One region of the Thioalkalivibrio sp. ALR17-21 genome, then DNA from elsewhere that is predicted to be linked to it. Evidence: predicted binding sites of a transcription regulator. Region 1 holds the regulator's gene; the other holds the start of a gene.

Region 1 (4,795 bases):
TCCAGCCCGAGAAAACCGGCCCCGCCCTTGATGGTATGGAAACTGCGGAAGACCGCATTCAGCAGATCGGTATCGTCCGGATGCTGTTCCAGGTCGATCAGCTGTTCGTTCAGGCCTTCCAGCAGCTCCCCCGCCTCGATCAGGAAGTCCTGGAGGATTTCGTCGTTGGGGTCGATGGCCATGCGGTCTCTCCGTTCCGGTGACTCGAATCGTCGGCAGATGGCTGCCGGTGCAAGGGGATCCCGGGACGGACCCTAGAACCCCAGGCTCGACAGCAGATCGTCCACCTCGTCCTGTCCTTGAACGACATCCGTGCCGGAATCTTGAGTGTGGGGCACCGCGGGTCCATGCCCGCGGCGGTCCTCCTCGCGTGCGGTTTCTTCCGCCTCCGGGGCCTGTTCGGCCGCCGCCCGGGCATCCTTCTCCAGGCGCCCGGAAGACAGGCGGATCAGCGAGACCAGGCTTTCCTCCAGGTCCGTGACCAGACGGATGACCCGCCGGATCACCTGCCCGGTGAGATCCTGGTAGCTCTGTGCCATCAGGACCTGCGACAGCAACCGGCGCAGTTCTTCGGTGTCCTTGCCGGTCTGTTCGAAAAACGCATCGAGTTCGCGCGCGAACTCGCGGAATTCCTCCACCGACAGTTCGCGGTTGCGGAACCGGGTCCATTTCTCGGTGAGTTCCGCGGCACGCCCGGCGAACGCCTCGGCAATCGGCAGGGACGATTCCACCGCATTCAGGGTTTCGTGCGTGGCCTGTTCGGTCTGGGTCACCACGTAACTCAGACGCTCGCGTGCATCCGGAATCTCGTCCTGCGCCAGCTCGACCAGACGCGAATCGCCCCGGAAGCTCTCCAGGGCCTCGTGCAGTTCGCGGGTCAGTTTGCCCAGTTCGTCGAACAGTTCGCGCTCGTAAGGCCGCGCGAGCTCCTGGATCAGGCGGCGCGAAGCCTCCTCGTCACCGCCTTCCAGAGCGCCCACCAGCTCCCGCGCCAGCGCGAGCCGGTCTTCCCCGGAGGCATTCTCTTGTTCGGTCATCGGGTCTCTCTTGCCGTGTCAGCCGGTCGCGGTATTCAGCCTTGAGCTTCAATACGTTCGAAGATCTTTTCGATCTTCTCCTTGAGCGTCTCGGCCGTGAAGGGCTTCACAATGTAACCGTTCACGCCGGCCTCTGCCGCCTCCACGATCTGATCGCGCTTGGCTTCGGCCGTGACCATCAGCACCGGCAACGATTTCAGCCGCTCGTCCTTGCGCACCTCGCGCAGGAGGTCGATGCCCGGCATGTTGGGCATGTTCCAGTCGGTGATCAGAAAATCGAAGTCGCCGTTCTGCAGCATCGGCAGGGCGGTGCTCCCGTCGTCGGCCTCCATGGTGTTGTTGAAGCCAAGATCCCGCAGGAGATTCTTGATGATGCGCCGCATCGTGGAGAAGTCGTCCACGATCAGGATTTTCATACCCTTGTCCACAGTTCGCTCCGGGAATGTGTTTGAACCTTAGAATATCTGCAGGGACTCGACGTCTTCGAGCCACGAGCCCAGACGCGCCCGCAGACGGTGCACCGCCTGGCTGCGGATCTGGCTGACGCGCGATTCGGTCACGTCCAGCACCGCACCGATCTCGCGCAGGTTGAGTTCTTCGGTGTAGTACAGGTTGAGCACCAGTCGTTCGCGCTCGGGCAGATCGCCCAGTGCGCCGGCCAGTTCCTCGCGGAACTCCCCGGCCTCGATGCGCCGCGACGGGGACTGCTCCTGCCCTTCCAGCACGCGATCCGCCTCGCCCTCCGGGCCGCCCACCTCGTCCAGCGCGAACAGATGGGCACCGGCATGATCATCCAGCATCTGGTAGTAGGTTTCCACCGGGACGCCCAGCTCCTCGGCGATCTCCGGAGCGCGAGCGGCGCGGCCCTCGCGGGCCTCCACCGTCTGCATCGCCTCGGAGATCCGCCGGCTGTTGCGGTGCACCGAGCGCGGCGTCCAGTCGCTGCGACGCAGCTCGTCGATCATCGCCCCGCGGATGCGGATCCCGGCGTAGGTGGCGAAGGTCGCCCCCTGGCCGCCTTCGAACTGCCGCGCGGCCTCGATCAGCCCCACCATGCCTGCCTGCACCAGGTCATCCACCTGCACCGAGGCCGGCAGCCGGGCCATCAGGTGATGGGCGATCCGATTCACCAGCTCGACGTGGTCCGCGACCAGCTGATCCGGTCCCCCGGTCCCCGCCCGGGCGTATCCCGAAAGTCTGTTCTTTGGCGTGTTCATGCGCTTTGCAGCATCCTCTCGACGAAGAATCCAACCCCCCCGCTGGCGCCGCGGGCCACCGGCCAGCCGTCGACCTTGCGCGCGAGCTCGAGGAACGCCCGTCCCGCCGGGCTGCCCGGGGACTGCTGCACCACCGGCGCCCGTTTCTGCACCGCCTGGCGCAGGGCATCATCCAGCGGAATCACGCCCACCAGATCCAGTATGACCTCCGGCAGATAGGTGGAACAAACCGCCTGCAGCTTCTGCATCACGCGTTCCGCCCCGGCACGGCCCTGCACCATGTTCGCGACCACGCGGAACCGGCTCACGCCATGATCCCGATGCAGGACCTTGATCAGCGCATAGGCGTCGGTCATCGATGCCGGCTCGTCGGTGACCACCACCAGGGTCTCCTGCACGGCCTGACAGAAACTGGTTACCGACTCCTGCAGCCCGGCGGCGGTGTCGACCACCAGCACGTCCAGCGGCCGCGTATACATGCTGAAGGCCTGGATCAGGCCGTGATGTTCCGGCCGGCTCAGGTTGGCCATGGTCGCGATCCCGGACGCGGAAGGCACCACGCGGATTCCCTCCGGGCCCTCGATGATCACGTCTTCCAGATCCTCGACGTCCCCGGTCACCAGGTCGTGCAGCGTCCGCTGCGGACGCAGGCCCAGCAGCACATCGACGTTCGCGAGCCCCAGGTCGGCATCGAACAGCATGACCTCGCGTCCCAGTCGGGCCAGTCCGACCGACAGGTTGACCGAGACATTGGTCTTGCCGACCCCGCCCTTGCCCGAGGCCACCGCGACGACCTTCAGGGGCTTAGTGTTGTGTGACATGATGTCCCTTCAGCACCGGTTGAATCATTTCGAGCGGCGCGGGCTCCTCGCCCGCGGCGGGTTCATCTTCGGATCGGGGCCGCCGGGCCTCGCGCTCCGAGGCCTCGCGCCGCCGCCAGGCCTGCATCGCCTCGTCGACCCAGGCGTCGGCCTCGCCGTGTTCGGGCTCTTCCTGCAGCGCCAGGCGCGTCAGGTGGCCAGTGTCCACGCGATGGAAATCCTCGGCGATACGCTGGCCGTCGCTCATGAACGCGACACCCAGCGGCTGGTCCAGCAGTACCGAAAGCACCTCCCCCAGCTGTTCCGCCTCGTCCAGCTTGGTCAGCACCAGGGCCGAGGGTTCCGTGGGGGCGAATGCCTCCAGCACCCGCCGCAGGGCCATGCCCTGGGTGGTGGCCGCGATCACCAGCCAGGTCTCCGCGCGCACGTCCGCAGGCATGTCCGTCAGCAGGGGTTCCCGCGGAGCGGTTCGGGGGGACTGCCCGGCGGTATCCACCAGGATCAGGTGCCCACTGCCCGCCGAACGACGCGCCATCTCGCGCAGCTCGGCCTCGGTTTCCACCACACGCACCGCGGTTCCCGCCATCTGGCCGAAGGCCTGCAACTGCCGCGTCGCGCCGATGCGCTGGGCGTCCATGGTGACCAGGGTGACCGAATCCGGCCCCATGCGGCGGATCTGGCGCAGTGCAATCCGCGCAATGGTGGTGGTCTTGCCGACCCCCGTCGGTCCCTCCAGCGCGAGCACCCCGCCCTCGTCGAGGATGGAGGCGCGCGCGGTCACGATGGCACCAGACAGGCGCGCCCGCAGGCGCTCCCATGCCTCCTCCGAGGTGTGATCGTCGAGGATGCTGCCGGCCAGGCTGCGCGCCAGCGGCTCGCGGAAGCCCAGATCCATCAGCCGCGCCTTGCATTCGGCCGCCAGTGGATGCCGTGCCGCCCAGCGGGCCTGCTCGTTCTCTTCGTACTGCCGCGTCAGCAGACTGCGCAGATCCCGCAGTTCCTGACGCATCGCGGACACCTCGGGGTCGGTGGGCCACTGCGGGGCCGGTCGCTGCCGGGACCCGGCACCCGACCCCCCGCCGGCGGAAGCCGCTGCGGGCTCCGGCGCGCGGGGGTGCTCACCGCGCGGGGCCGATTCATCGCGCACACCCTGTCGCGCTGATTCCCGGGCGGAGCGTGCCCCGCTACCGGCGTCGTCCTGCCGCGGGGCACCCCGGCCGTCACCCTCCGCCGTTCCGGCGGGCGCCTCGCCGCCATCGAGGGCCGCGACCACCTCCAGCCAGCCGTCGACCCGGCGGCTGGACAGGATCACGGCGTCCTCGCCCTGCTCCTCGCGGACCTGGCGCATCGCGTCGCGCATGTCCCGTGCCCGGTATCGTCTGACATTCATCGTTCGCTCTCCCGCCGATCGTTGACTGGTGCTTCAGGCCATGCCCGTTCGCACATCACGCCGACTTCTTGTCTGCTTCATCCTGTCCCACCGTGGCCACCACCCGGATCCGCCGGTTGTCCGGGATCTCGGTGAATGCGAGCACGGTCAGGTTGCGCACCGCGCCCCGCAGCCACCCGGCGATCCAGGAGCGGATTTCCGGGGCCACCACCAGCACCGCCGGCTGTCCCGCCGCCTCCTGGCGCTGGGCGGCCTCGCCCACCGATCGTTGCAGGCGTTCGGCCAGGCCCGGCTCCAGTCCGACGGTGTCGCCATTGCTGCCCTGCAGAG
Region 2 (4,795 bases), on a different contig from region 1:
TGGTCTTTCTGCTGGTCCCGCCGCCGGAGGCCTTCTCCCCGGAGGCCTGGCGGGTCCTGGGCCTGACTCTGTTCATGGCCGTGTGGTGGATCAGCGAGGCGCTGCCCATTCCGGTCACGGCCCTGCTGCCCATCGCCCTGCTGCCACTGACCGGCGTGGTGGCGATGGACGAGGCTACCGCACCCTACGCCAATCCCACCATCTTCCTGTTCATGGGCGGTTTCGCGATCGCCCTGGCGGTGCAGCGCTGGGGCCTGCACCAGCGGCTGGCGCTGGCGATCCTGTCGCGTTCCGGCCGCGGGCTGCACACCCTGGTGGGCGCCTTCATGCTGGCCACCGCGGGTCTGTCGATGTGGGTCAGCAATACCGCCACCGCGGCCCTGATGTTGCCGATCGCCCTGTCGGTGCTGGGGCTGATGGAGCGCGACGGGGGCCAGGGCCTGCAGGGCATGGCGCCGGACAGCCGCAGTCCGGCCCTGGCGCTGCTGCTGGGCATCGCTTTCGCGGCCAACATCGGTGGCATGGCCACCATCATCGGTTCCCCGCCCAATGCGCTGACCGTCGCGTTTCTCAATGACCGCTACGAGCTCGGGATCGGTTTCATCGACTGGATGCTGCTGGGCCTGCCGTTGTCGCTGACCCTGCTGGTCATTGCCTGGTTCCTGCTGACCCGCTGGGTGTTCCCGGTGCATCGCATCCGCCTCAACGGGCTCGACCGCATGCTGCAGGAGCAGGTAGGCGATCTGGGGCCGTGGAGCCATGCGGAGTTGCGCGTGGCGGCGGTGTTCCTGGTGGTGGCGCTGGCCTGGATGTTTCGTCCCCTGCTGGAGGCGTGGCTGCCGCTGGAACTGACGGACGCCGGGATCGCGATCCTCGGGGCGGGGCTGCTGTTCCTGATCCCTTCCGGGGCCTCGGGTCAGCGGCGGCTGCTGTGCTGGGACAACACGCGGGAGCTGCCCTGGGGGGTGCTGCTGCTCGTGGGTGGCGGTCTCAGTCTCGGTTCCGCCATTGAATCCTCGGGCCTGGCGGAACTGACCGCCGAGGCGCTGATGGGCGCGCAGGCGTGGCCGCTGCTGCTGGTGATCGCGGGGGTGGTGCTGGTCACCATGACCCTCAGCCACGTGACCAGCAATACCGCTACCGCCGCCACCCTGCTGCCACTGGTGGCCGCTCTCGCGCTGCGCATGGATGTGCCGGTGGGACTGATGACCCTGCCGGTGGCGTTCGCCGCGTCGGTCGCGTTCATGTTGCCGGTGGCCACGCCGCCCAACGCCATCGTGTTTGCCTCCAATCGCCTGCGCGTGGTGGACATGATCCGCGGCGGGGCCCTGCTGTCGGTGGTCGCCATCGTGCTGGTCAGCCTCGCGGTGTATGCGCTCGCCGAGCCGTTGCTGCTGCGGCACGTGGGCTGAGTGCGTGGGGAGGCGTGTGACCCGCGCGGCTCAAGTCGGGCCGCGGCCGGCCGCTAGCGGGGGCGAGAGACTCGTAGCATGGCGCCCGTAATCCCGGGCGCGAAGAAAGCTTCAAGGGAGAGAGAGATGCTCAGGAATATCCGTATCGGAACGCGCTTGATGGGCGGCGTCACCATCGTTGTGGTGGCGGTCGTGGTGCTCACGCTGGTGGTGGTGATGAACAGCCTCGGCAACATGGCGGACCGCGCGGAGCAACGGGAACTGAACGACCTGAGCGGGCTGCTGATCCGCCAGCTGGAGCAGGAAGCCGAACGGGGCGAATCGATGGCGCGGGCCATCGCCGAGATTCCGGTGATTCAGCAGGCGTTCGCCGAGGGGGATCGTGAGCGCCTGCTGGAACTGACCCAGCCGGGATATGGCCAGCTGCGCGACGAGCATGACGTGCGCCAGTATCACTTCCATACGCCGCCGGCGACCTCTTTCCTGCGTACCCACAGTCCCGACAACTACGGCGACGACCTGTCGGACGTGCGCCAGACGATCCTGGAAGTGAACCGCAATCGGCAGCCGATTACCGGGCTGGAAGAGGGCCCGTTCGGCATCGGGATCCGCGGGATGGTGCCGGTGTCCTACCAGAACGAGCACATCGGCTCGCTGGAATTCGGCATGGCCTTCGATGACGCATTCTTCGAGTCCTTCACCGAAGAAACCGGATCACCCGTGGCGGTACACCTCGATCGTGATGGCGGTTTCGAGGTCTTTGCCGGCACCATCAATGGCGAGTCGACCTTCAGTCGGGAGGAGATGCGGCGCATCCTCGACGGCGAGGAGATGATCCGCAACGTTCGCCACGACGGCCGCCCGATGGCCGTGGTCGGGCGCGCGGTGGAGGATTTCTCCGGCGAGCCGGTGGGCGTGCTGGAGCTGATGGTCGATCGCAGCGAATACGTGGCGATGGCCCGCAATGCCACCACCACCGTGGTGGCGGTGGGCGTGGTCGCCATTGGTCTCGGCCTGCTGCTGGCCTGGCTGCTGTCGCGCAGCATCGTGCGGCCGCTGCGCCAGACCGTCACGCGCCTGGACGACATCGCGTCCGGCGATGGTGACCTGACGCGCCGGCTGGAGGCCGACGGCAACAATGAGCTGGGGGATCTGGCGGCGGCGTTCAACCGCTTCGTGGGCAAGATCCAGGACCTGGTCAAGGAAGTCGCCGCCGGTGGCGACCAGGTGGCGGCCGCGGCCAACGAGCTGTCCGCGACCAGCGAACAGACCAACGGTCAGGTCACGCGGCAGAAGGACGAGGTCGACCAGGTGGCCACCGCGATGAACGAGATGACCGCGACGGTGGCCGAGGTCGCGCGCAACGCCTCCGACGCGGCCACGGCGGCCCAGACCACCGACCAGGATGCCAACGCCGGGCGCGAGCTCGTGCAGCAGACGGTGCAGTCGATCAACCATCTGACCTCGCAGGTGGACAACACCGCCGAAGTGATCGAGCGGCTGTCGACCGACGCCGAGCAGATCAACAAGGTGCTGGAGGTGATCGGGGACATCGCCGATCAGACCAATCTGCTGGCGCTTAACGCGGCGATCGAGGCGGCCCGGGCCGGTGAGCAGGGGCGCGGCTTCGCGGTGGTGGCCGACGAGGTGCGGACCCTGGCGAGCCGGACCCAGGATTCGACTCACGAGATCCAGGGTATGATCGAACGCGTCCAGAACGGCACGCGCGAGGCGGTTCAGGCGATGGAAGAAGGCAAGAACCGGGCGCATTCCAGCCGCGAGAAGGTGAACGAGGCGGGCGAGTCGCTGGAGTCGATCACGCAGTCGGTGACCACCATCTCGGAGATGAATACGCAGATCGCCAGCGCGGCCGAGGAACAGTCCTCGGTGGCCGAGGAGATCAACCGCAACATCTCCAACATCACCCAGGTGCTGGACGAGACGGCCAGTGGCTCGCGCGAGATCGCGAATGCCTCGGAGGAGCTGTCGAAACTGGCTTCCGAACAGCAGCAGCGGGTTGGACACTTCCGGGTCTGATCCGGTCTCGAGGGGGTGGCCACGTGCCGCCCCCTGTCATTTGCGGGTTCAGGAGCCCTCGGTATTGCGGTCGGCTCCGGCCCGGTCCGGATCAAAGCGCGACTCGAGGTAGTCGATGATCGCGCCCGACTCGTACAGCCAGCGCACGCTGCCGCCTCCTTCCTCGATCCGCAGGCAGGGGACCTGCAGCTTGCCGCCTTCCGTCTGCAGGGTCTCGCGGTGTTCGCCGGCCGGCTGGGCATTGCGCAGTTCGATGTCCAGCGACAGGCGCTGCATGGCACGGCGCGCCTTGATACAGAACGGACAGGCGGGGAAGTGGTAGAGCGCGAGGGCGCGGGTCTGTTCGTCCACCCGTGCCTGTTCTTCGGGATCACGCTGGATTCCGCGCGGGCGGGTCACCTTCTCGCCCACGAGCATGAAGGGCGTGAGAACCAGGCGCACGCCGCGGAAAAAGAGTCGGATCAGGGGTCGCATCCGCCAAGGATGCCACAGCTCCGGTGCGCGACCAATCGCGGCGCTGTCCGGTCCGTGTTCTGTGTCAGCCGACCAGCTCGAAGCGCTCGTTCCCGGAGAGGACGATCATGTCGCCGTTGTTGCGGGTGGCCAGCTGTTCGCGAATGGTCTGCTCGTAGCCGGGTTTGAGGTGTGTGATCGCGATTCTCGGCCGATGCCGCAGGTGGTCGAGGTCGCGTACCAGCTGCAACGGGGTGTAGTGGCGGGTGGCGCCGGCGAGGTGATCCATCTCGTCCGGCAGCCCGGTCTCGATCATCAGCAGGTCGAGGCGGGGCAGCTCATTGAGGGTCTGCCACAGGTGCCGGGTCGAGGTGGTATCCCCGCTGAAGGCGAAGGCCCCGATGTCGGGGCGGCTGACCGAATAGCCCACCGCCGGAACGGTGTGTCTCGCGGGGAGGGCGGTGATCCAGCGTCCGTCGAGGTCGATCTGTTCGCCGGGTTCGAGAGCGCGAAAACGCAGCGCGGGATGCTCCGGGGTTGGAAGGGCGGTGAAATCCGGCCAGATCACCCAGTTGAAGATGTGGCGCTGAAGCGCTTCCAGGGTGTCGGGCAGCGCGTGAACGGTTACCGGCGGGGCGTCCACCCGGAACACGGTGTCGATCAGGAAAGGCAGGAACGCCACGTGGTCCAGATGCGAGTGTGTCAGGAAGACGTGCCGGATGGCCTGGAGCTCCGGGAGTTCCAGGTCGCCCACGCCGCTGCCGGCGTCGATCAGGATGTCCCGGTCGATCAGAATGGAGGTCGTTCGGCGACCCGGCCCGATGCCGCCGCTGGCTCCCAGGATACGCACGGAGAGACTCGTTCCGGACTCCGGCGAAGAGGTATGGGGCCAG

Evidence for each region. The regulator FliA, encoded in region 1, starts transcription of late flagellar genes. The targets are predictions, from matches to a motif close to GCTAAAGTTNNNNNNNNNNCNGCCGATA.
Region 2: the regulator FliA is predicted to act here: its motif matches at 1,441-1,468, upstream of G020_RS0108960 (methyl-accepting chemotaxis protein).

What each region holds. Positions count from the first base shown of each region.
Region 1 covers NZ_ATUL01000007.1:58,419-63,213, forward strand. Annotated here, with positions in the region: gene G020_RS0105425 (chemotaxis protein CheA) at 1-182, opposite strand, end outside; gene G020_RS0105430 (protein phosphatase CheZ) at 255-1,037, opposite strand; gene G020_RS0105435 (chemotaxis response regulator CheY) at 1,073-1,453, opposite strand; gene G020_RS0105440 (RNA polymerase sigma factor FliA) at 1,493-2,254, opposite strand; gene G020_RS0105445 (MinD/ParA family protein) at 2,251-3,075, opposite strand; gene flhF (flagellar biosynthesis protein FlhF) at 3,059-4,465, opposite strand; gene flhA (flagellar biosynthesis protein FlhA) at 4,521-4,795, opposite strand, start outside.
Region 2 covers NZ_ATUL01000014.1:71,793-76,587, forward strand. Annotated here, with positions in the region: gene G020_RS0108955 (SLC13 family permease) at 1-1,412, shown strand, start outside; gene G020_RS0108960 (methyl-accepting chemotaxis protein) at 1,539-3,449, shown strand; gene G020_RS0108965 (glutathione S-transferase N-terminal domain-containing protein) at 3,498-3,923, opposite strand; gene G020_RS0108970 (MBL fold metallo-hydrolase) at 3,988-4,795, opposite strand, start outside.